Regions from separate parts of the Priestia sp. 3CA3 genome, predicted to be linked through region 1. Evidence: riboswitches for the same ligand, from Rfam matches in the RefSeq annotation. Region 1 holds a riboswitch; each other region holds the start of a gene.
The links. A riboswitch is a leader RNA that binds a small molecule or an ion and turns the genes downstream of it on or off. The one in region 1 is predicted to bind cobalamin.

Region 2: linked by a shared signal. The riboswitch ahead of AC1VNJ_RS17685 (ABC transporter substrate-binding protein) and the one ahead of AC1VNJ_RS05875 (cobyric acid synthase) in region 1 are both predicted to bind cobalamin.
Region 3: linked by a shared signal. The riboswitch ahead of AC1VNJ_RS00080 (ribonucleoside-diphosphate reductase subunit alpha) and the one ahead of AC1VNJ_RS05875 (cobyric acid synthase) in region 1 are both predicted to bind cobalamin.
Region 4: linked by a shared signal. The riboswitch ahead of AC1VNJ_RS23340 (HoxN/HupN/NixA family nickel/cobalt transporter) and the one ahead of AC1VNJ_RS05875 (cobyric acid synthase) in region 1 are both predicted to bind cobalamin.

The regions. Positions count from the first base shown of each region.
Region 1 is NZ_JBXENJ010000002.1:206,598-214,044, forward strand. Features, by position in the region: gene AC1VNJ_RS05870 (FecCD family ABC transporter permease) at 1-163, opposite strand, end outside; gene AC1VNJ_RS05875 (cobyric acid synthase) at 370-1,896, opposite strand; cobalamin riboswitch at 1,989-2,168, opposite strand; gene AC1VNJ_RS05880 (YdcF family protein) at 2,316-2,879, shown strand; gene AC1VNJ_RS05885 (APC family permease) at 2,938-4,509, opposite strand; gene AC1VNJ_RS05890 (nitroreductase family protein) at 4,936-5,583, opposite strand; gene AC1VNJ_RS05895 (SDR family oxidoreductase) at 5,854-6,603, opposite strand; gene AC1VNJ_RS05900 (DHH family phosphoesterase) at 6,625-7,447, opposite strand, start outside.
Region 2 is NZ_JBXENJ010000006.1:242,070-249,516, reverse strand. Features, by position in the region: gene AC1VNJ_RS17700 (class I SAM-dependent methyltransferase) at 1-142, shown strand, start outside; gene AC1VNJ_RS17695 (YpjP family protein) at 523-1,125, shown strand; gene AC1VNJ_RS17690 (thioredoxin family protein) at 1,314-1,628, shown strand; cobalamin riboswitch at 1,719-1,851, shown strand; gene AC1VNJ_RS17685 (ABC transporter substrate-binding protein) at 2,111-3,070, shown strand; gene AC1VNJ_RS17680 (adenosylcobinamide amidohydrolase) at 3,159-3,767, shown strand; gene cbiB (adenosylcobinamide-phosphate synthase CbiB) at 3,772-4,758, shown strand; gene cobD (threonine-phosphate decarboxylase CobD) at 4,733-5,812, shown strand; gene AC1VNJ_RS17665 (bifunctional adenosylcobinamide kinase/adenosylcobinamide-phosphate guanylyltransferase) at 5,809-6,369, shown strand; gene cobS (adenosylcobinamide-GDP ribazoletransferase) at 6,366-7,139, shown strand; gene AC1VNJ_RS17655 (histidine phosphatase family protein) at 7,097-7,447, shown strand, end outside.
Region 3 is NZ_JBXENJ010000001.1:12,748-20,194, forward strand. Features, by position in the region: gene menD (2-succinyl-5-enolpyruvyl-6-hydroxy-3-cyclohexene-1-carboxylic-acid synthase) at 1-893, shown strand, start outside; gene menH (2-succinyl-6-hydroxy-2,4-cyclohexadiene-1-carboxylate synthase) at 897-1,706, shown strand; gene menB (1,4-dihydroxy-2-naphthoyl-CoA synthase) at 1,723-2,541, shown strand; gene AC1VNJ_RS00070 (o-succinylbenzoate--CoA ligase) at 2,624-4,087, shown strand; gene menC (o-succinylbenzoate synthase) at 4,091-5,194, shown strand; cobalamin riboswitch at 5,473-5,658, shown strand; gene AC1VNJ_RS00080 (ribonucleoside-diphosphate reductase subunit alpha) at 5,792-7,447, shown strand, end outside.
Region 4 is NZ_JBXENJ010000011.1:88,943-96,389, reverse strand. Features, by position in the region: gene AC1VNJ_RS23355 (response regulator transcription factor) at 1-126, opposite strand, end outside; gene AC1VNJ_RS23350 (undecaprenyl-diphosphatase) at 317-910, shown strand; gene AC1VNJ_RS23345 (organic hydroperoxide resistance protein) at 1,062-1,481, shown strand; cobalamin riboswitch at 1,587-1,769, shown strand; gene AC1VNJ_RS23340 (HoxN/HupN/NixA family nickel/cobalt transporter) at 1,903-2,700, shown strand; gene AC1VNJ_RS23335 (M20 family metallopeptidase) at 2,932-4,095, shown strand; gene AC1VNJ_RS23330 (DoxX family protein) at 4,163-4,585, opposite strand; gene AC1VNJ_RS23325 (type 1 glutamine amidotransferase domain-containing protein) at 4,891-5,415, shown strand; gene AC1VNJ_RS23320 (hypothetical protein) at 5,548-5,703, opposite strand; gene AC1VNJ_RS23315 (DinB family protein) at 6,050-6,538, shown strand; gene AC1VNJ_RS23310 (lipase family protein) at 6,565-7,317, opposite strand.

The DNA.
Region 1 (7,447 bases):
AGGATAGTCCGGTAAGGTGGCCAATAATAATTTTGATTGTATCTCCTACGGTTAACGAAACTGTACCAATAAATACTCCCATAATCACCGAAGTACATACAATAAATAAACTGACTATGTATAAAATAGATGCTTTGTTTAAAAAAATACGTTTAAAAATCAATACTTTCAGCTCCTCTAGGAAACGAGGCGTGATGTTTTACATTACATTAACCATTCATTTTCCTGTCCATAAACCATGTTTCCATCCTACATAGTATTGGAAACAAATCATCTTTTATTTGTTACGAGTGCTAGACTGTTGAACTAGGCAACGTAGAATAGCGTACTAAAGTTCTCGGTGAAAAAACAAGCGAAAACCTCTACAAGCTACACTTTTTGTGTTTGCTCCGGGCTTTTATAGTTGTCTATTAAATGATACAGCTTTTCCATATCTATAGCTTCTCTCACATATGCTGCTGCTTTTGAAAAAGACTCCTCTTTTTGCAGGCGACTGTTGAATGTATCCGTAATAGGCGGCAATTTTTTATGTTTACGAATTTGATTAAGCAAAGCTCTGCGCAAAGCATCGTTATGAAACACATCATGAACATACGTGCCAATGATGTTGTCTTTAACCGTTCCTTCTTTTTGATCATCTACCACCGCAAAGGCTTTCGTCATGCTTTTAGAAACCGTCTTTCCCATATGAATTTCATAGCCTTCAATCGAAACCTTCTCACTTTCTAACTGAACATATCCAGAAACTCTTTCTGTTTTTTTGCTGGTTGTCATAACGGTTTCCACTGGAAGCAAACCCAGCCCTTTAATAGATTCAATCCGGGACTCTACTGCATCGGGGTCCGTAATTGTCTCTCCTAACATTTGATATCCCCCGCAGATGCCAATAACGTGAGCGTTCGTTGCGTTCAAGACTTGATTAATGGCTAGAGCCAGGCCGCTTTCTTGTAAAAATTGCGCATCTTCAATCGTATTTTTGCTTCCTGGTAAAACAATTAAATCAGGCGTACCTAGTTGTGATGGCTTGGTTACAAGTCTCACATGACAGTCTTCTTCTAAGCTTAGAGGATCAATGTCTGTAAAATTTGAGATGCGAGGATACGAGATAACCGCAATATCGATTTCTTTTAACGGATTTACAAGCGTTGAGTAATTTCTGAGTGATAGCGAATCTTCAGCGTCAATTTCCACGTCGTGCATATAAGGAATGACTCCTAGTACCGGAACTCCCGTGTATTCTTCAAACCACTTCAACCCCGGTTTTAAAAGCTCTAAGTCTCCTCGGAATTTATTGATTAACACTCCAATTACTCTAGGTTTATGTTCATCTGGAAGCAATTGAAGAGTACCCACCAGACTCGCAAAAACCCCTCCTTTATCAATGTCTCCTACTAACACAACAGGGGCTTGGGCTATCTTTGCTACGCGCATATTTACCAGTTCCCGATCGTTCAAATTCACTTCAGCAGGACTTCCAGCACCTTCAATCACAATTCGATCATAATGATTGGCAAGCTCTTTATAAGACTCCGTGATAACGTTCAAACCTTCATTAAAAAATTCTTGCCGATACTGAAAAGCAAACATATTACGAAGCGGCTTTCCATGAACGACAATTTGAGATTCATGATCACGAGTTGGTTTAATTAAAATAGGATTCATATTGGTTGTTGCTTCTACTCCAGCCGCTTCAGCTTGAATTCCTTGCGCTCTTCCAATTTCTTTTCCATCCATTGTAATGTATGAATTAAGCGCCATATTTTGCGATTTAAACGGTGCAGTTTGATAGCCGTCTTCTTTAAAAATACGGCAAAACGCTGTAGCAATCATGCTTTTTCCAGCGTCTGAGTGCGTTCCTTGAATCATAAGAGGTTTTCCTTTTTTCACTTTTTCCACTCCCTATCACATAAAAAAACCTTAACTGTAAAAGTCAAGGTTTGGTCATGCGCTCATTAACACATTGTCTTGACTTATTTCTCCCACCGAAAAATAAGGGGTTTTTAAAAGCAGGTCTCCTGGCTTATGCTTCATTTTACTTCTGCATCCTTCCTAGTTTGACTAGTGGGTCTTTGCAGGTTCATCCACATTTACAGTAGCGGGGGCTGCACCGGATTTACACCGATTTCCCTATTATCCTCCTTAGAGGCACTTTTAAAATCATTTATTCTTTATTGTAACGAATTTTATAACCATTCACAATAACGATTTTCTTCTATTATTATATATTACTGTGTTTATACTTATTTGGGTCTCGTATGCTATAATAACAATTATTTTCCAAACATCTTATGAAATAGCTAGGAAGGTGCTCGTAGTTGAAGAAAAAAATCATTTATATCTTTATTAGTTTGCTTGTTCTTTACATAGCAATCATGTCTTTTTGTATGTATCAAACCGCTCATCAGCCTGTTCCGCAAAAAGCAGATTATGTGCTCATTTTAGGTTCGAAAGTAGACGGAGATCAAATGTCTCCTAGTTTAAAAGAACGAGCAAAAACGGCTTTATCTTATTTAAAGACTCATAAACAAACAAAAGTTATCGTAACGGGTGGAAAAGGATCCGATGAAGAAATTTCTGAAGCAGAAGCAGCCTATCGTTTTCTACGAAAAGAAGGAATTAAAAAGAATCGAATGATAAAAGAGGATCAGTCAACTTCTACTTTTGAGAATTTCACTTTCACTAAAAAGAAAGTTGATATTCAACACAAAAAAGTCGTGCTTGTTAGCAGTGATTTTCATTTATTTCGCGCCTCTATTATTGCCAAGCGTCAAGGTTTTGACGTTTATCCTTTAGGTGCAAAGACACCAAATTCAATTAAACTTCAAGCCTACTTTCGTGAGTATGCTGCTATCTTAAAAACGTGGCTGTTTGATAAATAAATAGAGTACACCCCTATACAAACGAAAAACACGGCATGAATTCATGCCGTGTTTTTTATTAATCATCCGTATCGATAACTGCTTTTGGTAAACCCGTGTATTTCGCCCAGTAGAAAATACCGATTGAAACAAGAGCAATTAAAATTAAGTCAAGCGGGTTGCTTAGCACACCTTGTCCTCCACCAAATGAGCCTAGGTAAGAGATAACAAGCATAATAATATAATAAGCAACTAGCCACCAAGCAGATTTAAGCTGCTGTGCAAATTTTACAACGTCAGTTGGTACGTATTTCTTAAATGCTACGTAGATAACAACCATTAGAAGCTGTGATCCTAGAAGCCAAGAAATTGTCGTCCATCCTGACCAATATACGATGTATGAACAGAAGATAAATGACACAGGAGCAATAACGCTCATGCCTTTTAATTTGAAAGGCTTTTTAAGGTCTTTTGCATTTACTCTGAATGCAGCAGCTGAAATTGGCGCAATCGCATAAGACAGAATAAGTGCTACTGAACATACGTTTACTAGCGCTTCCCAAGAAGGAAATGGCAGTGTCCAGAATACGGACATTCCAAACGATAGCCATAGTGACGCACGTGGAATTCCTGTTTTCTTATCTACTTTTGAGAAACGTTTAAATAGTGTTCCATTACGAGACCAAGCATAAACTAAACGAGAAGTTGTATTCATGAAGATGTTCCCGTTACCGCCTGGTGATAAAATAGCATCAAAAATAACAAGCGTTACTAACCAGCCAAGGCCTAAAATAAGTGCAATATCTTTAAATGGTAAAGAGAATTGCTCTTGAATTGTTCCCCATCCTCCTGATAGCATATCAGCCGGAATGTTACCAATGAACAATACTTGCAGTGCTGTGTAAATAATCGCTGAAAGTACAATACAGATAATGAGCGCGATTGGAATATTACGCTGCGGGTTTTTAACTTCACTGGCTACAGAAACAATAGGGTGAAGTCCTAGGTAAGCAAACATAACGCCACCTGTTGAAATGGCTGCTTGAATACCATTAAAACCAAACGGAGTAAAATCGCCAGTTGTAAAGTTAGCTGATTTAAAGTGATAAGCTAACACGACGATAATTGTAAGAGGAACCGCATATTTGAACACAGATATAATAACATTTGACTTAGCAAATGCTTTTACACTTACGTAGTTAATGATAAAAAATAGCGTTAATAACGCGAACTGAAATAACCAGCCGATTGTAGTAGGCGATTCAGAACCATGTTTAGTTAGACCAGGAAGCCAAAACGCAACATACTGACGTACAGCCGTTACCTCGATGGCAATCAAACTTGTATAAGCAATAATGGTAATGAATGAAATTAAGTAACCCACTAAATGACCATGTGAGTAAACCGGATAACGGATAATTCCACCGGTACGCGGCAGCGCTGCTCCAAGTTCAGCATACACTAAACCGATAAGTAAAATAATGACTCCGCCAATCAGCCACGAAAAACTTCCGGCTGGACCAGCCTTTGACGCTACGTTACTAACCGCAAATAACCAGGCGGAACCGAAAATAGCTCCCATCCCAATTAACGTTAGGTCAAGTAACGATATTGATTTTTTAAACTTTCCTTGATTTCCTTGATCAGACATAATATCCTCCTTTAAAATTTCCACTCCACATATCTACGCCCTTGCGTCCGATATGGGATTCTTTACATCATCCTCCTCTTACTAAGACCTCACAAGTGGATATGTTAACAAATATTCTCTAAAAAACCAAGTTAAAAACTTTATTTTTTTGTAAAACATCGTTGAATTGCTTATGTATAGCGCATAAATTCCACAGAAGATTTGAGGACTACTCCTCCTATTTAACCGCATTTTTCTTAGGTTAAACATAAAAGAATATTCAAACTATTTACCGTAAAAAAAGGTCTGAGATATAACAAAATCAACCGCTAGAAGCAGCTACATACGCAACACCTAGGCTTGCCATACCAATAAAAAAATCCGAACGATTCATCGTTCGGATTTTGCTTTAATTAAAATAATGTTGCCCGTGCCTCTTTTTTTTGCTTATTTAAATACTTTTACACGTTCACTTAGTGGTTGAAATTCTTTTTCTCCCGCTGGTGACACGGGATTACCAAATGGCATTTGAGCAATCAGCTTCCATGAACTTGGAATATTCCAAGCTGCTTTTACTTCATCGTCAATCAATGGATTGTAATGCTGTAAAGTTGCTCCTAGGCCTTCGAGCTCAAGAGCTGTCCAGATCACATGCTGCAGCATGCCTGATGATTGGTTAGACCAAACCGGGAAATTTTCGCTGTAAGATGCGAACTGCTTTTGCAGCCCTTCAACTACTTCTTGATCTTCAAAGAAAAGAACTGTTCCATAGCCGCTTCCGAATAAGTTCATTTTTTGATCCGTATCTGAAAAATTTTCAGCTGGAACAATTTTACGAAGCGTTTCTCTCGTAATATTCCACACTTTATCATGCTGTTCGCCAAATAAAACGACTACGCGTGCGCTTTGGGAATTAAATGCTGAAGGAGTATGTTTCACCGCAAAGTTAATAATTTCTTCAATTTTTTCTTCTGACATTTTTACATTTTTATCAATTGCATAAATAGAACGTCGGTTTTTAATTGCTTCATAAAAATCTTTTCCAACCTGTTGTTGATCACTTGATTTATCAAATAATTTATCTAAAAAACCCATTTTCCACACTCCTAATTGTTTGTTTTTTTAAGCTTAAATTGCATGTTTATACCCTTCCCCCTGATAAAAGGAGATAAACAAGATATAATGAATTCTTATATCTCTAATTCGAGATATTAAACCAAAAAAATATTAATTGAAATTTAATTACTTTATGTAACTTACTTTACAATGATTATTTTGTTCTGTCAAGCGAAAATTATTATCTTTTTCTTTTCTTGATTATATGAAAAAAGACTGCTAAATACGGCAGTCTTTTTTCGTAGATGCTTAATGTTCATAAATCATCTTTCGCGTCATTCCCCCGTCTACTACGAGGTTAGCTCCTGTTACAAAATCATTTTCGACGTTTGTTAAGTACATACACGCTCTTGAGATATCCGCTGGCGTTCCTACCCGATTAGACGGGTGCTGCGTATGATCGATTTCACGAAGGCCATCGTAGTCAGATGTCTCAATCCATCCTGGAGAAATAGCATTTACCGTGATGTTGTCATCACCAAGCGAAACGGCAAGTGCATGAGTTAAAGCAACGATTCCTCCTTTTGTAGCAGCATAGGCTTCTGTATCTGGTTCAGACATTGAAGCTCTTGTAGAAGCTAAGTTTACAATGGAGCCTCCGCTTTCGTTTTTCCTCATCACTTTAGCTGCTTCGCGAGAACATAGAAACACGCTGCGCAGGTTCGTATTGATAATGTCATCCCATTCATCAACGGTTAGCTCATACGGTGATTTCCAGCGGGAAACGCCTGCATTATTAATCAAAATATGTATCGTTCCATACGTACTGACCGTTTTTTCAACGAGATGTAAAATGTCGCTTTCTTTTCGGACGTCTGTTTTTACAAAAATGGCTTCTCCGCCTTGTCTTTGAATAGCTTCTGCGTGACGCTCGCCTTCGGTTTCGTCCACATCTGCCAATACCACTTTTGCTCCTTGTTTTGCGTATGCGCGTGATACATCTTTTCCTATTCCATTCGCAGCTCCCGTAACAACAACAACTAAATCTTTAAATGACATAGCATCTCCTCCTTATACGCTTTATTCACTTTTTTCTTCGTCTTTAAACAAGTGATCCGTGACGAAAAGAGCAAACGTTTCAGCCGTTAACTTGCATCCAGAAGCTTTTGGGTGACCTCCTCCTCCAAGGTGCCCAACAATTTCGGCTAAGTTGATTTCGTCTTTTACTGCACGGAAGCCAATCTTTTGGCGTCCCATGTCCACCATAACGGAAAAGTCGATATCTTCGTTTTCTAGACACAGTGCATTTCCTAGCTCAGACTGATATGTATCTGCAAATACAATGCCTACGTTGTACGCTGTTTTAGCAATTTCAACACTTTCTTTTATGATTTGTTTTTGCTTGTCGTAAATATATTTTTCAATCTTTTTTTCTTCTGCTTCTAGTAAAATTTCGTGTTTGTCCGTAAACGTAAATTCTTGATTTTCAGTATGGTACGATTCACGAAGCGTTTCTAGAATGGTCTCTTTAAATTCTTCATGCGGGATTAGATAATATAGGTGATTGAGGCGCTTTGCTTTCACATTATTTTCATGAAACCAGTCCCACGTATCAAATAAGCGCACAAGTTCTACATATTCATCAAGCAACTCCGTTTTTTGAAGCATGTTGTTGCGCACTAAGTAGTCGTAGAAAAGAGATGTAGCTGCTGTCTTTTTACCGTTTTCGTCTTCTGCAATAACATGAACCCAATCGTATTTCTCAGCTAGTGGAAGAGCAGAGATATGATGGTCAATAAGAGTGATTTTCCGGCCTTTTTTTACCAGTTCATTTAATTTTTCCGCTACTTCATCGTTTACGCTAATATCCGTTATGTATAAAGCTGTGTCTCCATCGTTTTCT
Region 2 (7,447 bases), on a different contig from region 1:
ACAAGAAGCAAAAAGAGTAGCCAAACAAAAGGTCGTGCTAAAAGATCATTGGAAAAGCAGTCGTTTTAAAGAGCATGGATTTACTGTGCAAAAACGAAAAACATCAAAATTTCATTACGGGACAATTGATATACAAAAATAACCAAAAAAGTAAAATTAATTACGCTCATTGAAAAGACTTCCAAAACCTTTTAGGAATTAAAAAGTTTTGGAAGTTTTTTTTATGAATTTCATCTAAAGTTCATAAAAGTATGATATATTTTTGAACATAAAAATACTTTTGTGTTTAAGCATCCAGCAAAAAAGGAATATCTTGTATAGGTTTCCGCTCGGTGTGACAACCTCAAACAGAAGAAGGAAGGTGGTAACTGAAAAGTCGTCAAATGCCCGTAGACAGCATAAATGAATAAGCAAATATAGGTAAAAAATTAATAAGTATGTTACAATACCTAGTGAGTTATGATAATGAATTTTACAATATGAAAAGACCATATGGGAAAAGATGAGAAAGGAAAGATACGAATGCCTAGATGGATAAAAAGAATGCTAATTGTATTTATTACAGTATTTACATTTGGGCTTGTCACTCCACCAGAATATTTATACGTTGATGATGCAAAAGCGGACAAGCAACATAAAGCAGGGTATGTAAGAGAAACAACTCCTGTCACAGCTGTTATAGAAGATATTCATTTGCCATATGAAGAACCAAAATATGAAGACGTTTCATCATTTGTTACGTATGCAATGGAATCAGCTGAAAAACAGTCAGTGGAAAAATTCGGAACAAAAATTGGTCCTGTCATTGAAGATGAATTTCGTCAAGCAGTGTTACCTAAAATTGAAGAAGTGCTGACCGACATTGGCACTGAACGTGAACAGTCAATTCAGAATCTCGAGATAAGCGAGCACCCTGCTGCTGGCTACGGTGAAAAGATTTTCCATGTATATGACCGGGAAACCGGTCAGGACTTAATACGGTTTCATGTACGGCGTGAAAATCCTCCAAAAGATGGATACTGGTTTAATTTTCACTATCATGCGGCCGCAGATAATTTTCAAAAGCATTATGATTTAGGGAAAATTTATTGGAACCGAAACATGCCGCCTAAGTGGTTCAGCTGATAATAGACACAACATTCTACAATTTCGAAATGTTAGCTTTTTTAAGCTAGCATTTTTTTACGTCTAAAACCGTTATGGTCTAAATAAGCTGAAACATTAGCACAACGATAAAAAAATCGTTTATAATGAAGTCAGACTTCTTACTATAGAATTGTAGGAAGGAACGAATAGACGCTGGAGGTAACACAATGAAACAATTTACGGAAGAAAAACAATTTCGCGAACAAATTAAGAATGAAACACTAAGCGTTGGGATTTTTACGACAACGTGGTGTCCTGATTGCAAACGTTTGGATATGTTTATTGATGAAATCGTTGACGAAAATACAGATAAAGCATGGTTTAAAATTGACAAGGATGAGTTTGAAGAACTTTCTGCTGAAAACAATGTAATGGGTATTCCTTCTCTTCTTGTATATAAAAACGGTGAAAAAATTGCGCACCTGCACAGTGCAAATGCTAAAACGCCTGAAGCGGTCCGTGAATTTTTAGCAACTCTTTAATTCCCTAAGCTGCGAGAGCATTCTCGCAGCTTTTTTTGTGAGAATGGCTATTTCCATTTTTCGATGAGTGGGGTATACTAGGACAAGTGAATAATCGTAAAGCAATAAGGTCTCAATTTAAAGATTGAGTGAAAAGGGAAGTCTGGTGAAAAACCAGCGCGGTCCCGCCACTGTAAGCGCTTTGTGCGTAAGTCAGGAGACCTGCCTTATTGTTAGCTGTGAAACCTTCGAGGAAGGGTGAAGCAGGGTAATGAACATACATATCAAGTATAGTGAACGGATTCTTTTCCTGCTTATCTTGACGTTACCTGCTTTGCTTTCAATTGAAAGTAAAGCTTTTTTATTTTGAAGCTGCTGCCGAGCAGTATACATAGTCAAAGCGGAAAAAACGGGATAGCGCTGCTTTTTGCATGATCATTTGCTTTTTCTTTAACGTGGAGGTTTCGTATTCACAATGAACAATATATAGGGGGAGTATTTAGATGAAAAAATGGCTTTCGTATTCCATTATTGCGCTGTTAGTCATCGTACTTGCTGCATGCGGTGCAGGCAGCCAAAGCAACAGTGATAAAAAAACGAAGCAAGATACAGAACAAACGTCACAAGCTGCGTTTCCAGTGAAGGTAAAAGACGCGCGTGATAAAGAAATTACGTTGAAAAAACAGCCTAAGAAAATTGTTTCATTAATGCCAAGTAATACGGAGATTGTATATGCCCTTGGCCTTGAAAAAGAATTAGTCGGTGTCACAAGCAACGATGATTATCCTAAAAGCGTAAAGAAAAAAGCGCAGGTGGGAGATATGAACGTTAATGCAGAAAAAGTTATTGCTTTAAATCCTGATTTAGTGCTGGCACACGCTTCAAGTATGGGCGTTTCAGATGAAGTATTTAAACAAATTGAAAGTGCGGGTATTCCGGTATTTGTTGTAAAAGATTCAACAACGTTTGATACGGTTTATGATTCTATTACGCAAATTGGTAAATTAACGGGTAAAACAAAAGAAGCTAATCAAACAATTAAAGACATGAAAGAAAAAGTAGCTTCAATTGAGAAAAAAGCAAAAACGATTTCAAAAGAAGATCGTAAAAAAGTATGGATAGAGGTATCGGGAGCTCCTGAGATTTATACAACAGGAAAAGGTACGTTCATGAACGAAATGCTTACTATGATCGGTGCTGATAACGTAGCGGCTAGTGAAAAGGGTTGGGTTAAGTTTTCTGAAGAGCAAGTTGTTAAGTTAAACCCTGACGTTATTATCGCAACGTATGATGCAGACAAAAATGAGATTATGAAGCGTCCCGCTTGGAGCAGCATGACTGCTGTAAAAGAGGGGAACATCGAAAAGGTTGATCAAAACAAAATCAACCGCTTAGGACCTCGTATTGTAGATGGCTTAGAGGACTTAGCAAAAGCAGTATACCCTGAGGTGTACAATAAATAAAAAGAGGGACCATATTCCAGTTCGAATTGAAAAGGGGATTGGTCCCTTTTCACATCTTAAAATTGAAGAACGGCCTGAGCTTTTAATCATGAAAACCGAGACTTCTTATAAAACATACAGCTCAGGCGTTTTAGGAACAGGCATCATGGAAACGGACACCTTTTACAATCGATTTGTTCATAAAGACTATTATTCAGATACTCCTTCTTTAGAGTATGAGCAATATTTGATGAAAGAAAATGTGCGCCATGAGCAAATCGTAGGGTTGATGACAGCGGTTTGGTTAAAAGAAAGAGCGGTTTACTGTTATGAAGGCTACGGAGTAAGAGTAGCTTCCGTGATAACGGCTGGAGTAGGAAACGCAGTGGATATTACAGCTGACGAAGCTGTTCCATTTTATTCCTCTCCCGGTACAATTAATATGTTTTTTTTCGTGGAAGGCACGCTTACGGATGCGGCGTTTTTACAGCTTTTTATTGCCGCTACAGAAGCCAAAACAAAAACGCTGTCACAGCTGGGTGTCATAGATCCAGCTACAAAGACGATTGCTACGGGAACATCTACGGACAGTATCTCAGTTGCAGCGTCTCAGCAAGGACCATTATATGAATATGCAGGCTCTATGACCGCTTTAGGTCAAGCGGTAGCCAAGCTGGTAAAAATAAGCTTAGAGCAGGCACTTAAGGAAAAGAGGTGAAGAAATGAGTATTGCACAAGCGATGATTGCACACCTGACAGCCATGACGATTGCTCTACTCATTGACCGAATCATAGGTGACCCAGAAAATTGGCCGCATCCCGTTCGCTGGTTTGGCAAGTGGATTTATTGGATGGATTCCAGATTAAATAAAGGCGCAGGAAAACGATTCAAAGGATTGCTTCTTGTGATAAGTATGGTGGTGCTCGCAGGAGTTATTCCTTTTTTATTCCTTCATGCTTTGTACGGAGTTCATTTTATACTAGGTGTTTTAGTAGAGGGCGTAATGATTGCGACTACTATATCCACTCGTTCCTTAAGCGAAGCTGCTTATAAGGTGCAAAAGCCGCTTCAGCTAGGAGATATGGAGAAAGCTAGATATGAAGTAAGCATGATTGTGGGACGAGATACGGATCGTTTATCAGAAGGAGAAATTGCCAGAGCGACGGTAGAGACCGTGGCTGAAAATACAAGTGATGGTATTACAGCTCCGCTTTTTTATGCATTTATAGGAGGAGGAGCCCTAGCCTTTTTTTACCGAGCTATTAACACATGCGATTCAATGGTTGGGTATAAAAATGACCGCTACTTTCTGTTCGGCTATTTTAGTGCAAAAACCGATGACGTATTAAACTATATTCCAAGTCGGTTAACTGCAGTGGTGATGACCGCTGTTAATGTAGCAAAAAGCCAATATTCTCTTTGGCATGTAACGAGTTTGATTAAGCGCGATGCTAAGAAGCATCCAAGTCCAAATAGCGGATACGGGGAAAGTGCAGTGGCTGCCCTTTTAGGTATTCAACTCGGCGGGCTTAATACATATAAAGGCATAGAATCTAATCGTGCAAAAATGGGCGAACCACTCATTCCCCTGCAAGCCGGTCATATTGAACAAGCTGTTTTCATTATGAAAAGGACGGTCTATGCTACGTGGTTATTCTATCTTTTGTTAGGAGGAGTTATTAGTGCTATTACCTACACATGGAGCTAACCCCAATGTCTTTTTAAAAGCAATAGGGGCCGAGAATTTGTCGCATCTAAAAGACTTTAGCGTAAACACAAATCCTTTAGGGGCTCCCCTTGTTCTTCACGAAAAGTGGAACGAATTCAAGGAAGCTGCGTTTAGTTACCCTGATCCTGAAGTAACAGAACTAAAAAATAAACTTGCAGCTCATCATCATGTTTCCGCTGCCCAAGTGCTGCCCACAAATGGGGCCGCTGAAGCGTTTTTCCTTATTGCTTCTTTATTTTCAGGAGAGAAAGCGGGGATTGTACAGCCGACGTTTCTCGAATACGAACAGGCAAGTAAAGCGTATGGATGTGAAGTGACATACGTTCCTTTAGCTGAAGAAAATGGCTGGAGCTGGGATATAGAGTTGATTATGAGTATTCTTCCGGATATAAAAGTACTATGGATTTGTCACCCAAATAATCCAACGGGCGTTATGTATAGTCACGAGGAATGGATGAAAGTAGTAAAAGCTGCTGTTCATCATGGTACATACTTAATAATTGATGAAGCATTTATTGATTTTGTCGAACATCAGCCTTCATTTGATTCTCTTATTCTAAACTATGAACATCTCATTGTTGTGCGTTCGATGACAAAGATGTTTAATATTGCGGGGCTTCGCCTTGGCTATATTTTGGCAAATGAAAAAATCATTAGCAAGATGTCTAAAAAACAACCTCCTTGGAGTGTAAACGGATTGTCGCAGCAAGTAGGGATGATATGTGTAGATGAAAAAGATTTTGTGAAAAAAACCGTACATTATATTAAACAAGAACGAAAACGGATCTTGAGTCAACTAGAAGAATGGGGGCTTTTGGTTTCTCCGTCTCAAACAAACTATTATCTTTGCAGCGTTCCGTCGTCTATTAAAACGCGCGACTGGCTTATCTATTTAGCAAGCCGCGGTGTGGTAGCTCGGCATACTGAAAACTTCCCATTTTTAAATGGACGCTATATCCGTTTGGCTGTGAAAACGAAAGAAGAAAATGACTATTTACTTAACGTAATCAAACAAGGACTCGATGAAATATGATCATCTTTATTAGCGGAGGGGTTCGAAGCGGCAAATCACGTGCAGCGGAGAACATGGTTCAAACTTTTTGTACAAAGCGCGCTGTTTATATTGCCACAAGCCGGCAAACAGATAGTGAAATGCAAAAACGTATCCAGCTTCATCAAACAGAACGTCAAGCGGCGAACACGCCTTGGGCAACGATCGAGCAGTCTGTAGATTTACAACAAATTCTTCCAAACCTTCGAAGTGATGATACTATACTCTTGGATTGTGTCACAAACTGGCTTGCCAATGAGCTTTTTTTAACCGAAAAAAGGTGGCAAACAAAAGAAGGTAAACAAGAGGTTTTTCGTCAGATGATAGAAGCGCTCGATAAGCTGTTTGCGCAGTCTCAGACGGTCGTGCTAGTATCTAATGAACTGTTTGAAGCGGGCGTGTTAGAGGAGCCGACATATAGCTATATGCATATGTTAGGGAAATTACATCAGTATATTGTAGAAAAAGCAGATGTGGCTATTTGTGTAGAAGCGGGACTTTCCCGTTTTAAAAAAGGAAAGGAATGTGTAAGCAAATGAAAGAATGGATAGCCATACTACGAATCTCTCTTCAGTTTTTTACGATCTTACCACTGGCTAAAACCGTTCAATGGACTGAAAAAAGAACGGCACGCTCACTTTTTGTCCTGCCTTGGATTGGCATATTACTAGGTTTAATGTTTTATAGCTTTTTACAGCTGCTTCACTATTCACCTATCACTGCTATTGTTAGCAGTATTTTAGTTTTGCTTTTGCCGCTTGTTTTAACGGGTGGTCTTCATGTAGACGGGTGGATGGATGTAAGTGATGCGTATTTTTCCCATCAGTCAAAGGAAAAGAAACTGCAGATTTTAAGCGATCCGCACGTTGGGTCTTTTGCTATTCTTTCTCTTATTGTTCTGCTTCTGCTGCGCTTTAGTGCAATCTATGAATTAACGTCTCTTTCTTCTTTATCGGTTTGGGCATGTATAACCGTCTTTACACTTCCAAGAATCGGAGCCGCTTTCTTAGTTATGAGAGATAAGCCCGCTAAAGATACGGGGCTTGCTGCTTATTTTCAAAAAGGAGTCACCAAATGGTCTATTTATGCATTTATCGTCATGAGCCTATTCTTAGTTGCTATTTTCATTGTTTTTATAGACAATAAATTCATTATCTTTTTCTTTGCCGGTTTTTTATGGCTCTGGATACGGTTTTATCGTTCGCAGTTTGGTGGCGTAACAGGAGATGTTATAGGTGCAACCATTGAAGGAGGAGAAACGTTTTTATGGATAATTCTTTGGTTATCACATGTATTCGCCATGGCATGACGCTTGAAAATCAACAAAAAAAATATATAGGGTGGAGTGATCCGCCTTTAAGTATAGAAGGGAAAAATGAATTAAAAGAGCTTTCTCTAGAGCCGGAGCTCGTTATTTCCAGTGACTTAAAAAGAGCGCTAGAAACAAGTTCAATTGTTTTTCCTAAATCTCAGGTGATTAAAAGGGAAAGTTGGCGTGAGCTGCATTTTGGAGATTGGGAAGAGAAGACGTATGAAGATTTAAAAAACATACGGGCATATAGAAATTGGATCGATCACTGGGCAGAACATACGCCTCCGAATGGTGAAAGCTTCTCA
Region 3 (7,447 bases), on a different contig from region 1:
ACCCCGAAGTTGTCATTCGTTTTGGCGCGATGCCGGTATCGAAACCGCTATTGCAATTTTTAAAAGCACACGAGCCGAAAGAAATGTTTGTAGTTGACCAAGGTAAAGGCTGGAGAGATCCTACTTTGCGTTCAACAGTGATGATTGAAGCCAATGAAACATTATTTTGTGAAGAACTGATCAAGCGCCTTTCAGCGAATCAAGAGGAGTCTACTTCATGGCTGAGTCTATGGAAAAAGATTAATGCTCAAACTGCACAAGCTCTCAAAACATTAACTTCTGGCCAGGAATGGTTCGAAGGACAAGTAGTTCAAGAAATTGTGGATGTAGTACCTGAAGGCACGGCTTTGTTTGTTGGAAATTCAATGCCTGTTCGAGATATTGATTCTTTCTTCTTAAATACGGAGAAAGATATTCCGCTTTTTGTAAACCGAGGAGCAAATGGAATTGATGGTGTGGTTTCGTCTGCTCTAGGCGTAAGCACGGCTTACGATCACACCGTTTTATTTATTGGTGACCTATCTTTTTATCACGATTTAAATGGTCTGCTGGCAGCTAAGATGCATAATTTAAATTTAACCGTTGTGCTAGTTAACAATGACGGCGGAGGAATTTTTTCATTTTTACCGCAGTCAAAACAAGAAAAGCACTTTGAATTTTTATTCGGTACGCCAACTGGATTGAATTTTGAGCATGCCACTCGTCTGTATGATGGCACATTTTCTTCAGCAAGCAGCTGGGAAGAATTTCGACATGCAATGAACCATGCTTTCACAAAAGGCGGGTTACATGTTGTAGAGATTCGCACAACTCGTACAGAAAATGTAGAGACTCATCGCAGTTTGTGGAAACTTGTTTCCGAGGAAATAAATTTGTCAAACGGTGAGGAATAAGCAATGATGTATCAATTAAATGGTGTATCTTACTATGTGCACACCGAGGGAAAAGGAGAGCCGCTGCTGCTTCTTCACGGCTTTACCGGTTCTTCTCAAACCTGGCGTACCTTTATGAAGAAATTCGTTAAAGACTATCAAGTGGTTGCTGTTGATATTATTGGTCATGGGCAATCAGCAGCTCCGAAAGAAATCAAACCATATTCAATGGAAGCAGTTGTTGAAGCACTGCATGAGCTGCTTCAACAGCTATCTCTATCACAGGTGAATGTAATTGGATATTCGATGGGAGGAAGGCTTGCTCTCTCATTTGCTCAGCGATATCCACACCTTGTGAAAAAGTTGGTATTAGAAAGCGCATCGCCTGGTTTAAAAACGCGAGAAGAACAAAAGCTAAGAAAAGAAAAAGATGAGCAGCTGGCGAGCCGCATTGTGAAAAATGGAATTGAAGAATTTGTGAACTTTTGGGAGGAAATCCCTCTTTTTCGTTCTCAAAAGCAATTGCCTAGCTATGTTCAAGAAGCGGTGCGTCAAGAAAGACTTTCGCATACAGAAATCGGCCTTTCCAACAGTTTGAAAGGAATGGGAACAGGAGTCCAGCCGTCCCTTTGGGAGAAGCTGGACGATCTGTTGATGCCGGTTTTGCTTATTACAGGAGAAGTAGATCAAAAGTTTTGTTTAATTTCCAAAGAAATGCAAACATTAATACCAAATGCTACTTCTAAAATTATTTTAGGGACAGGCCATGCAATTCACGTGGAACAACCCGAGATTTTTGGTAGAATAGTAAGTGAGTTCTTAGCTACTACATAATTAGGAGGAAATAAAGATGACAGTTGAATGGACATCAGTACGTCAATATGAAGACATTTTATACGAAACATATAACGGAATCGCTAAAATTACGATTAACCGTCCGGAAGTGCACAATGCATTCCGTCCAAAAACAGTAATGGAATTGATCGATGCATTTGCTTATGCTCGTGACGATGCAAGCGTTGGAGTAATTGTATTAGCAGGTGCTGGGGATAAAGCATTTTGCTCAGGCGGAGACCAAAGAGTTCGCGGTCACGGCGGCTATGTAGGAGAAGATGAAATTCCACGTCTAAACGTTCTAGATTTACAGCGTTTAATTCGCGTAATTCCAAAGCCGGTTGTTGCAATGGTATCAGGCTATGCAATTGGTGGAGGCCACGTTCTTCACGTTGTATGTGACTTAACAATTGCAGCGGATAACGCAGTCTTTGGACAAACAGGTCCTAAAGTTGGAAGCTTCGATGCAGGATATGGCTCTGGTTACTTAGCTCGCATCGTAGGCCATAAGAAAGCGCGTGAGATCTGGTTCTTATGCCGTCAGTACAACGCTCAAGAAGCACTAGACATGGGATTAGTAAACACGGTCGTTCCATTAGAACAGCTTGAAGCTGAAACAATTCAATGGTGTGAAGAGATGTTAGAAAAAAGTCCAACCGCTCTTCGTTTCTTAAAAGCAGCATTTAATGCTGATACGGACGGCTTAGCTGGTATCCAGCAATTTGCGGGTGACGCAACGCTTCTTTATTACACAACGGACGAGGCAAAAGAAGGTCGCGATGCATTTAAGGAAAAACGCAATCCAGACTTCCAACAGTTCCCACGTTTCCCTTAAACAGCTGAAACAGCTTGGTGATTATCATCAGGCTGTTTTTTCAATTTGATTTAGTTAATTAGTATAAAAAGGAGAGAAATTTATGAGTGGCCAAACGATTCCTAATGGGCTTATGCAAAGAGCATATTTGACGCCAAACCGAGTGGCGGTAGAAACACTGCAAAAGTCGCTTACGTTTCAAGAGCTTCATAAGCGTGTTCAAAAAGTAGCGCAGCAGCTTTCGTTTAACGGTGTAAAGCAAGGTGATACCATTGCTTTATGCATGAAAAACAGCGTGGAGTTTATTGAGATTTTACATGCGGTTTCTTATATTGGCGCTCGGGTGCTGCTCGTCAATACGCGTTTGACAAATGAAGAAATCAATTATCAGCTAACAGATGCAAACGTGTCGTTGCTTATTACGGATGAAGCATTTTTAACGAGAGAGTTCCAAAGTTCCATTACTCAGCTTCCTTTATCTTCTTTAAAAAGTTCTCCAGAAACAGAAACGTATTTTCAGAAAACGTGGAATCTCGAGGAGACGTTCACCATTATGTATACGTCTGGAACAACAGGTAATCCAAAAGGAGTGCTGCAGACATATGGAAATCACTGGTGGAGTTCCATTGGTTCAGCGCTTAATTTAGGATTAAATGAAAAAGACTGCTGGCTTATAGCGGTTCCTTTGTTTCATATTAGCGGATTATCCATTTTAATGCGGAGCGTCTTTTACGGAATGAAAATCATTTTAGAAGAACGATTTGAAGCAAGAGCGGTGAATGAAGCCATTGAAAACAAAGGAGTAACAATTATTTCGGTTGTCACTTCCATGCTATCGAATATGCTGGATGAATTAGCTGAACGTAAATACCCAAATACATTTCGCTGTATGCTTTTAGGAGGAGGACCCGCACCGCTTACTATTTTAGAGGCTTGTGTGAATAAAGAAATTCCTGTTTATCAAACTTATGGAATGACAGAAACATCTTCACAGTTCGTTACGCTTTCACCTGAAGATAGTTTGCGAAAACTGGGATCAGCAGGTAAACCATTATTTCCGTGTGCAATGAAAATTGTAGATGAGAATGGAAATGAAACACGTGAAGCAGGAGAAATCATTGTTAAAGGTCCAAATGTTACAAAAGGATATTTAAATAAACCTGAAGCTACTAAAAAAGCCCTTCAACAAGGCTGGTTCTATACAGGAGATATCGGGAAAGTGGATGAAGAAGGTTTTCTATATGTATTAGACAGACGTTCGGACCTTATTATTTCAGGTGGAGAAAATGTATATCCAGCTGAAATTGAAAATGTTTTGTTGAAGCATCCCGCTGTTAAAGAGGCCGGTGTAACGGGAGTAGCCGATGGAAAATGGGGACAAGTTCCTGCAGCATGCATTGTTATAAACGAAGACGTTTCAGATGAAGAGTTATCTTTACACATTCAACAATTTTTAGCAAAGTACAAACTTCCAAAGTATTTCGTTCGAGTAGAGGAGCTGCCGCGAACGGCCTCTAATAAAATCATACGCCGGAAGCTATCATCGTTCATACAGAAAGGGATTTAATCGATGATTATCAAAAAAGTACATCTTTATAAAATTGACATGAAGCTTCTTTCTCCTTTTTCAACAAGCTATGGTACGGTCCAGGATCGAGAATTGATTTTGCTTGAAGTAGAAGATGAAAAAGGATTTACAGGATGGGGAGAAGTCGTTGCTTTTTCATCTCCTTGGTATACGGAAGAAACGATTCAGACATGTTTTCATATGTTAGACGATTTTTTAATTCCTTCGCTTCTTCACCAGCAGCTTCAAAAACCAGAGGATGTTCAAAAGTTATTCAAACCTCTAAAGCGGAACAACATGGCTAAAGCAGCTTTGGACTGTGCTGTATGGGATTTGTATGCAAAGCGCCAAAATAAGCCCTTAGCTGAAGTAATTGGCGGAATAAGGCCTGCTGTAGAAGCTGGAGTGGTAGTTGGCTTAAATGATATTTCCATCATGAAAGAACAAATAAAGACTTATATGAAAGATGGTTATAAGCGCTTTAAAGTGAAAATTAAGCCAGGCGCTGACTATGAGCTACTGAAACAAATTCGAGATGAATTTCCAAGCATTCCTCTTATGGCTGATGCCAATTCAGCCTATACGTTAAGCGATAGTGATTCATTGAAAAAACTAGATGAATTGAATTTAATGATGATCGAACAGCCGTTAAGTTCGGATGATATCCTTGATCATCGATTATTACAAAAGCAAATGAAGACGCCGATTTGCTTAGATGAAAGTATTGTGAGCTATGAAGATGCACGTCATGCAATCGAACAAAAAAGCTGCAAGATTATCAATGTGAAAATCGGTCGAGTTGGCGGAATGTCTGTAGCAAAAAAAATTCATGATTTATGCGCCCTACACGGTGTAAGGCTTTGGGTTGGCGGAATGTTAGAAGCCGGGATTTCACGAGCTCATAACATCGCCCTTGCCACACTGCCTTCTTTCACGATACCAGGTGACATTTCTGCGTCGTCTCGCTATTGGGAAAAAGATATTATTAAGCCCGAAGTAGAGGTAGAAGCCGGAGTAATAAAGGTGAAGGAAAAACCGGGGATAGGATACGATATTGATAAAAAGTTTATCAAAACAATCACAGCATTTGAAAAAGAATACAAATAATTAAAAACCGTTTTTTATGAAAAACGGTTTTTTTATTGATGTTGGCAATGTTTAGTAGAAAAATAGGACAAATTTTTTAAAAAGAGCACATTGTTCCATCAAGCGTGTCAAAACATGTTATGATGGAGTAGTTTGATGAAAAAAGTCGAAGGATTTTATCGTAAAAAACAAAATTATTTTTGAAAATAGGTTGATAGTTTTCTAAGTTGTCCTATATAATGTGTTTATAACATAACACAATATGTTGTTTGTTAAACAATAATAAAATACTATATTTTGTGTTTTCCAGTGAAAAAGGTGTCTGATAAAAAGACTTAAAAGGGAATTTGGTGAAAATCCAAAGCTGTCCCCGCAACTGTGAATGCTGATGAAATAAGGAGATCCACTGTGAGTAAACATCATGGGAAGGCCTTAAAGTAAAAAGAAGCATAAGTCAGGAGACCTGCCTTTTTTATGTCGTTTTATCTTCTTCGGGAGGTGAGAGGGTAGAGCGAGGATTGAGAAAAGACTTAGTGTCTTCTTCTATCTTCGTTCTATTCGCTCACCGAGGTACGGTGAGCGATTTTTTATTTTGAAGTGAAGAGAGGAGCCATATTTATGGTGAATACATTAAAGCCTACAATTCTACATGAATTAACTGCATATATTGAACGTTTAAAAAAAGAATTTACGCAACTTGATTTTTCTTTGTATGAGGAAAAGGTTATTCAAACTGTTACAGTAAAGGAAAATATGACGGACGAAAAGGTTGCAAACGTACTAATTTTGGCAGCCCTAGAGCGTATTTCAATGGAAGAACCAGATTGGACGTACGTGGCGGCAGACGTCTACTTAAACGAACTATATCGAAAAGCAGCGGACAACCGAGGTTATGATAAAAAAGAGAAGTACGGTTCGTTTTATCAGCTTATTCAAGAACTAACAAAAATCGGCATTTATAATAAACAGCTATTAAAAACATATACAGAAGAAGAAATTAATGAAATTGCTTCAGTCATTATTCCTGAACGCGATCGTTTATTTACATACATTGGATTGCTGACATTAGCAGATCGCTATTTAGCGACATCACATGATAAGCGTGTATACGAATTACCGCAAGAACGTTTTCTTATCATTGCTATGACGCTGATGTCTCAAGAAAAGAAAGAAAATCGAACAGCATTAGTAAAAGAAGCGTACTGGGCGCTTTCTAGTCTATATATGACGGTTGCCACACCAACACTCTCAAACGCAGGAAAGAGCTACGGACAGCTATCTAGCTGCTTTATTGATACGATTGATGACAGCTTACGCGGTATTTATGATAGCAATACAGATTTGGCCACGCTTAGTAAAAATGGAGGCGGAATTGGTGTCTACCTCGGTCATATTAGAAGCCGAGGAAGTGATATAAAAGGTTTTAAAGGCGTATCATCAGGAACAATTCCATGGATGAAACAGCTAAATAATACGGCTGTAAGTGTCGATCAGCTAGGTCAACGACAAGGAGCTATTGCTGTATATTTAGATGTTTGGCATAAAGACATTTTTTCATTCTTAGACGCGCGTTTGAACAATGGTGATGAACGCCAGCGCACGCATGATTTATTCACTGGCGTATGTTTGCCAGATTTGTTTATGGAAAAAGTAGAAGCACGTGAAGACTGGCACTTATTCGATCCTCACGAAGTTCGTACGCTGATGGGCTACTCGTTAGAAGATTTTTATGATGAAGAAGAAGGCAGCGGTTCGTTCCGCACTCGTTACGCTGAGTGTGTAAACAATGAACAGCTTTCAAGAGAAACAGTGCCTGCTATTGAGATCTTCAAGCGCATTATGCTTTCGCAGCTTGAAACCGGAACTCCTTATATGTTCTATCGTGATACGGTTAACCGAGCTAATCAAAACCGACACGCGGGCATGATTTACTGCAGTAACTTATGTACAGAAATCACGCAAAACCAAAGTACAACGGTCGTAACAGAGGAAATTACGGAAGACGGAAAAATTATTATTACAAAGAATCCGGGCGATTTTGTTGTATGTAATCTTTCTTCTATTAACTTAGCGAGAGCCGTAACTGAAGATGTACTTGAACGTTTAATTCCAATTCAAGTACGCATGCTTGATAATGTTATTGAGTTAAATGATTTGCCGGTACTTCAAGCAAAGCTAACGAATCAAAAGTACCGCGCAGTAGGGCTTGGCACATTTGGCTGGAACCATTTGCTTGCCTTAAAGAAAATAGCATGGGAGACAGATGAAGCGGTA
Region 4 (7,447 bases), on a different contig from region 1:
CTCTGCCAATCCTTCTGTCCCTGTATAAGCCATGCCCGTTTCGTACCCTTCGTGTTCAAGCTCTAGCTGAATTAAACGAGCAATTTTGCGCTCATCTTCTACAATTAAAATTCTGCCTTTACTCAAAAAAATTCCCCCTTGTGTCTATGTATAGTTGCGTACATTATAGCACGGAGAGATTCGGGGTGTATAAATGATAAGGAAATCAATGGTTATTTACTAAATATATCAATAATAGCCCGAGAAATAATGTTCATTTTCTTCAGAAACTGATAAGATAGCTAATGACATTTAAAAATAAGAAAGGATTTCGATTATGTTATCAGCTATTAATTCAGTAGACTATACCATTTTCCATGCGGTGAATCAGTATGCCTCGCATGTGAAGTTTGTAGATTCGTTAATGGTATTCTTTGCAGATTATGCCCAGTATGTACTTATTGTTTTACTCGGCTTGTTTTTACTTATTAATAAAAACGGCAGCCGTGTTGTAGCATTTCAAGCTTTATGTGCTTGTGCCACAGGAGTCATTATCAATAAAGTGATTAGTTTATTTGCTTATCGAGATCGTCCGTTTATCTCTCACCACGTGAATCAGCTTATTGATCACGCCGCGAATTCTTCATTTCCAAGCGATCATGCTACATCTGCATTAGTTATCACTTTTACCATTTGGCTGCATTTCAAACGTTCAGGGCGCATGTGGGTTGTCATGGGTGCACTCATTGCATTTTCACGGGTATGGGTTGGCGTTCACTATCCATTCGATGTGTTAACAGGAGCCGTTTTAGGCTGCGTGCTGGCGCTGTTTATTCATTATGTTATATTTAATACGAAACTGATGAGGGCTATTACCAACTTGTCTATTTTTCGAAAATCAGCTTATGACGAACAGTCTCAATATTATTAAGAAAAAGTCGCATATACGCGGCTTTTTTTATTGGAAAATTTTTAATGTATTTAACACTTGTTTTTTAAAATTAAATTGTGTACAATTAAATTACAGAAACGATAAATAAAAAATTTTAATAAAATTACTAAAAAAGAGGAGAGATTTATACATGAAAGCTTTATATGAAACGACAGTCGTTAACACAGGTGGAAGAACAGGAGAAGTTCATTCTTTAGATAATATCTTTAATTTAGACGTTGCAACACCTCCAGCGCTTGGTGGAGAAGCAACAACAGCAACAAACCCAGAGCAGCTATTTGCAGCTGGATACAGTGCTTGTTTCAACAGTGCGTTAGAATTTATGTTGAAAAAACATAACGTAGAAATTAAAAGCAGTGAAGTAAAAGCTACGGTTCAGCTGCTTCCAGATAAAGCTGATCAAGGAGTAAAAATTGCTGTAGCGCTTGAAGCTCATATCGAAGGCTTAGATTTAGAAACAGCTAAAAAATATGTAGACCTAGCCCACTCATACTGCCCGTATTCAAAAGCAATCAGCGGCAACGTAGACGTAACGGTAGAAGTAGTTTAATTGCTTTAAAAAGCCCTGTTAAGCATGTAAAGCTTAGCAGGGCTTTTTTATTTGAATTTTCTCTATTCATTTGTAAGGAGTACTAGTATAATGAGGAAGAAAATGAATCATTCGCACAGTTTAGGTGCTCTTACATAGCGTAAGAGGTAACAGGGAATCGAGTGCAAATCTCGAGCGGTCCAGCCACTGTAAGCAGGGAGTTTTCTATCTTATCGTCACTCAAAACGGGGAAGGCGGTAGAAAATGATGATCTCAAGCCAGGAGACCTACCTATTCTGTACACTTGACTCTTCTAGGAAAGAGGCGGTGTATCAAGGTACGCAGTGAGCAATTACTGTTTATTTTCATATGCCGACACATCCTCAATTTCTATAGAATTGAGGCTTTTTTACGTTTTATTTTAAAAAAAGGAGTGTAGGAAATGGAAGGTTTATCAGTTTTTTTACTTGTCTTTTTATTAGGAATCAGGCACGGATTAGATGCAGATCACTTAGCTTTTATTGATGGCCAGACCCGATATAATTGGCGAATGGGCAGCCGTTTTGCCCCGTGGGTCGGAACGCTGTTTTCACTCGGTCATGGAGGAATGGTGGCCGTCACGGCCGGGGTGCTGGGCGTAGTGATGAAGAATTTTACGTTTCCAGCATATTTCGATCATTTTGCATCTTGGGTATCTATCATCTCTCTCTTTCTGATTGGGACATTAAACACATATCATTTGCTTCGAACTAAAAACAAAGAAGAAGAGTTTCAGGTGAGCGGGTTAAAAGGGAAGTTTATTCCGAAAATCGCAAAAGGAACAACGAATCCTTTTTTAATTATTCTTGTAGGAGCGCTGTTTGCCCTAGCGGCTGAAACGGTCAGTCAAACGGCCGTGTGGTCTCTAGCTGTAGGGAACGCAGGCAAATATACGCCGCTTTTATTAGGACTAGTATTTATGTTTGGTATGATGCTGACAGATACAATCGATTCACTGATTGTACATAAAATGGTGAATGAATCGAGTAAGTTTGGGCAATCTGCTTCCCGCTTGATGGGCTGGATTATTGTTATCCTCGCATACGGGGTGTCCTTCTACTTAGCATTCACTTTCTTTAATCCATGGGCCGAAGTAAACTTTGAAATGGTTGGCGTTATTTTGTTTGTTTTTTTAGTGTCTATGTTTGTTTTTGTAAGTGTGAAGTCAAAAGGGAAAAATATCAAAATAAATGTCAATTAATAAAATGAAAGCTTTAATCTGTTGAAGATTGAAGCTTTTTTGTATAAATTTGTTGAAGTTTATGGCTATTTTCGGTCAGTTATGAATAAGTTAAAGTATTATCTGTATTTTAAGGATGGAAAATTGTCTGAAAACCATTATAATTAAGGATAATTTAAGGTCGTTATGTGAAACGTAGAACATACTCATACGTACGATAAATAAAAGCAGTGAATGCACAAGCAGCAGGGGTTGTTTGGAGGAGGAATTGATTTGAGTCAGGTAATGGTAGAACAAAGCGTATTTAGTTATTTAAAAGAACATGAACAAGAGATGCTCGAAGATTTAGTTGGATTTGTGAAAAAAGAATCACCGTCCTACTGTAAAGAGTTAGTGGATCAGTGTGGAATGTATTTAACGCAGCTGTTTCAGAAGCGTTTAGGCGTGGGGTATGAAATCATAGAAGAAAAAGAAGTAGGAAACCATTTGAAATTTACGATTGGAGAAGGAGAGAAGCAGCTTTTAATTATCGGTCACTTTGACACGGTATGGGAAAAGGGAAGGCTGAGTCTAAGAACAGAAGGAAACAAGCTTTATGGTCCGGGAATTTTAGATATGAAAGGCGGCATTGTGCAATCAATATGGGCAATTAAAGCGATTCAAGAGCTCGGCTTAGAAATGGATAAAAAAATTGTGTTTTTCTGCAATTCAGATGAAGAGATTGGATCAATTTCCTCTAAAAAATATATAGAAGAAGAAGCACAAAGAAGTGAAGCTGTGCTAGTAGCTGAACCTGCGGTGGCGGGTTCAGGTGCGTTAAAAACGTCGCGCAAAGGAGCGGGGATTTTTACCGTAAAGGTGTGGGGACAAGCAGCCCACGCTGGTAATCACCACAAAGAAGGAATCAATGCTATTGAAGAGCTAGCGCGCCAAGTGATTTTTCTGCAGAGCTTAACCGATTATGAAAAAGGTACAACGGTGAACGTTGGGACATTTACCGGAGGCAGCGGTACAAATGTAGTGCCGGAATATGCAGAAGCGCACGTGGATTTACGTGTTTCTACAGAAGAAGAAGCAAAACGTATGACGGATATTATTTTGAATTTAACGCCCATTTTAAAAGGGATTAAGATTGAAGTAACAGGAGGCATGAACCGTCCTCCAATGGTTAAGTCTAAACAAACGGAAGAGTTATTTGAATGCGCTCAGTCAATTGCGGCCAAACTGGGTATGAAATTAGAAGAAGCAGCTGTTGGAGGCGGAAGTGATGGCAATTTTACAGCGGCCATTGGCATTCCCACGTTGGATGGATTAGGAGCATGCGGAAAAGGAATACATGCAGAATATGAACATATTCAAATTGATACGTTGTCCGAGCGTTCTTCTTTATTTGCGAATTTGCTGCTTCAAATATAAAAAAAGCCCGCCTCAAACGGCGGGACTAACCTGAAAGCTTATATTGGGAGAGTATAAGCTTTCTTTTTTATTTACTGCTTTCTTCTTGAAGAGAAAAAGCAGTTTCTTTCTTTTTAAATACCACTTTATCAAGAGCAAGGAACTGGCTTCCTGCAAGAAATAGGTGAGCAGACATGGCAATTAAGGCAATATCAAACTCAAACCCGCCAACGAATCCGCTTTTAAGCTTGGCTGTAAAAATAGCGCCAAGCATAACTGCCACAAATAAAGCAGCTACGACTCTTGTTGCTAGACCAAGGATAATCAGAACCCCACCTACAAGTTCAATTGTTGCCACAATATATGCCATGAAACCAGGGATTCCTAAGCTATCGAAGAACCCTACTGTATTTTCAATCCCGCCTTGCCATTTTTGAAAGCCGTGTACTAAAAATGTAAAACCTAATACTAAACGAATAATAAGTGAACCAATTTCGACGTTTTTATTCACTTTACTTCCTCCTTTAAGTGTATTTGAAAAACACTACATTATGTAGTGTGAAAGCCCGAAAAAAGAAATGTAGCAATTAAATCAGAAAGTCTTTCTTATTTGGATAATTTTACAACATTATGAACACTACACTACACATTGTAGTGTGGTGTTTGTCCCCAGTCAAGTGAAAATATAAAATTAGACCATTTGGCATACAAAAAATTTCTGAAGGGCACTTGAAAAATCCTTTAATTATGTACAATTTAGTTCCTTATTTTCAATCTTATTCTCCAACATGCTATACTGATGGCGGAGGTGTTACGATGCGCTTAGAAAATAAAAGAGTTATTGCGCTTGTTAGTGCAGACTTTGAAGATCTAGAACTATGGTATCCAGTGATGCGTCTTCGCGAAGAAGGAGCAGAAGTACATTTAGTTGGAGAAAAAGCAAACGAAACGTACATGGGGAAATACGGTGTTCCAGCCGTATCGGACTACGCATTTAAAGATGTTGATCCAGCTGAATATGACGCTATTTTAGTACCTGGAGGCTGGGCGCCGGATAAACTGCGCCGCTACCCTGAAGTAATTGAAATGGTTCGTCATATGGATGAACAGCAAAAGCCAATCGGCCAAATCTGCCATGCAGGATGGGTATTAATCTCTGCAAAAATCTTAGATGGCCGAAACGTAACAAGTACGCCAGGAATCAAAGATGATATGGAAAATGCGGGAGCTATTTGGCATGATGAAGCAGTCGTAATCGACGGCCACATCATTTCAAGTCGCCGTCCGCCAGACCTTCCTCCTTATGCAAAAGCATTTGCTGATGTACTAGCAGAGCAATAAGAAAAAAGCCGAAACCATATTGGTTTTGGCTTTTTTATAAGATTCCCTAAAAAAAGAAATGATAAAGTAAATAAAAAATCATCATTAAAAAAGCGAGCAGATGCATCTGCTCGCTTTTGTTCGTGTTTCTTATCAGTAACTTGCTTTTTGCAAGTGTAAAAACAAAATGATTACTTTCTTTATAAAATCCATGATTACGGTTTTTGTATGTTTCGTTGTTGTTAGGGCACAATTAGCATTGATTGTGCTTGCATGGATTTCATCCATTGCCGCGGTTTGTTTTTCCACATGATCGATTAACCTAAACGACGCAAGCCCTACCTCTCTTGCATCCTTACGGCTCCGAAGCCGATCCAGTGTGAATAAGTTTTGTTCAAAGACATGTGTCGAATGCCAGTATTTTTACCTTGCATTGTACGATACATCCTTTCAAGTTACTTTCACTATGTCCAGCTCTTAAAGAAAAGCCAGAAATCTAAATATAACACTTCAGTTGATTCATGTCAAATAGAAAAAAGATTTTTTTCACGTGAAACAATTGCAGCTAAAACATGGTTAAGTAAAGGGTTATCCTTTTTATATAGAAGAGTTTTTTGATACGATAAGCTAGAGGAATCCTAGAGGAGGATGAACAATGAACAAAAATGAACAGTTTCGAAATGATGTATTGAACAGTGTAGAATCATTAACATATGAACAATTAAATCAGCAGCCAGCATCTAATACATGGAGCGTTATGCAAGTATTAGAACATTTATATTTGATGGAGCGCATGATTGTTTCACGTGTAAAGGATCAGTTAGAAAACGGTGTAGATCAGCCAACCGAAGATAAGCCGTTTCATTTAGCGGTAGACCGTTCTCGAAAAGTAGATGCACCGGCTCAAGTTACGCCTTCTAATGAAAAGCAGACATTAGAAGAAATGAAGAGTAAGCTGGCGGAATCAAGAGCGGCTTTAGTAGAGTTAGAAGAAACAGCCAGTGAAGAAAACCTAAAGCAAAAATCGTTCCCACATCCTGTGTTTGGGTTAATGGATTTAAAGCAATGGATTGATTTTATTGGCTATCATGAAAAGCGTCATCAAGAACAAATAGAAGAAATCAAAACAGCAATTGGCGCATAAAAAAAACAGGCATTCCGCCTGTTTTTTTATTTTTGGACCAAAATAGGATAATCCGACATCATCCATATCCCAACACTGTATGTTTGGGGATTATGGTTCCCTACGGTAGAGCCTGTTTGGATGGTAAATGAGAGTTGCAGAGGGTCTTGATCGTAATAAATTGTTTGCTTGGTGGAAGGGGAATAGAGTCGCTTCGGAGGGATTTTAGGAACCGTATCGGTCGTGTTAACAAAACAGCGGCTATTTGAAACAAGATTTGTGTATGTTTGAACGAATTGAGGATCCCCTACTCGAGGAGCTCCGTAGTTGTACATTGTAACTTCCGGAAAAGATGCGCTTGTGGCGACATCCAAGGCATGAAGAGCAGCGAGTGCGCCACCTAGGCTATGACCCGTTATATAAATGGGCTTGGTGGGAAGCGATTTATATGTTTCAAAAATTTCATCACGGCATGATTCGTAAACAGCTAAAAAACCTTCGTGGACGAGACCCGCTTGTTGATTGTATGGATAAGGGCGCTGCCGAATGCGAGCATCAGCAATCCAGTCTGCCTCAGATTGAGTTCCTCGAAAGGCAATCACAATGGCTTCATCAGATTCTAAAATAAAACCAAACCATTCTTGCACCCCTACGGCAGAAGCTTTAAACGATTTAATAAGCCGGTAGCCTTCAGGTACATCAAATGTGCCTCCCTGTGCGTATTGCTTATAAGCTAAGACGCACGCATAAAGAAGGTCTAGAGCTAAAGAACGATAAAATAAAGGCTCGATTCTCATCATTGTTTTTCACACCTTCTAATAGAAAATAACTCCTATAGCCTATGTGTTCTTGAGAAGAAAGGTGCAGATATCTCTTTTTTGAGAGCAATAATTATGGAATGTAAACGATTTCTTATTGGATGTTTTTGAG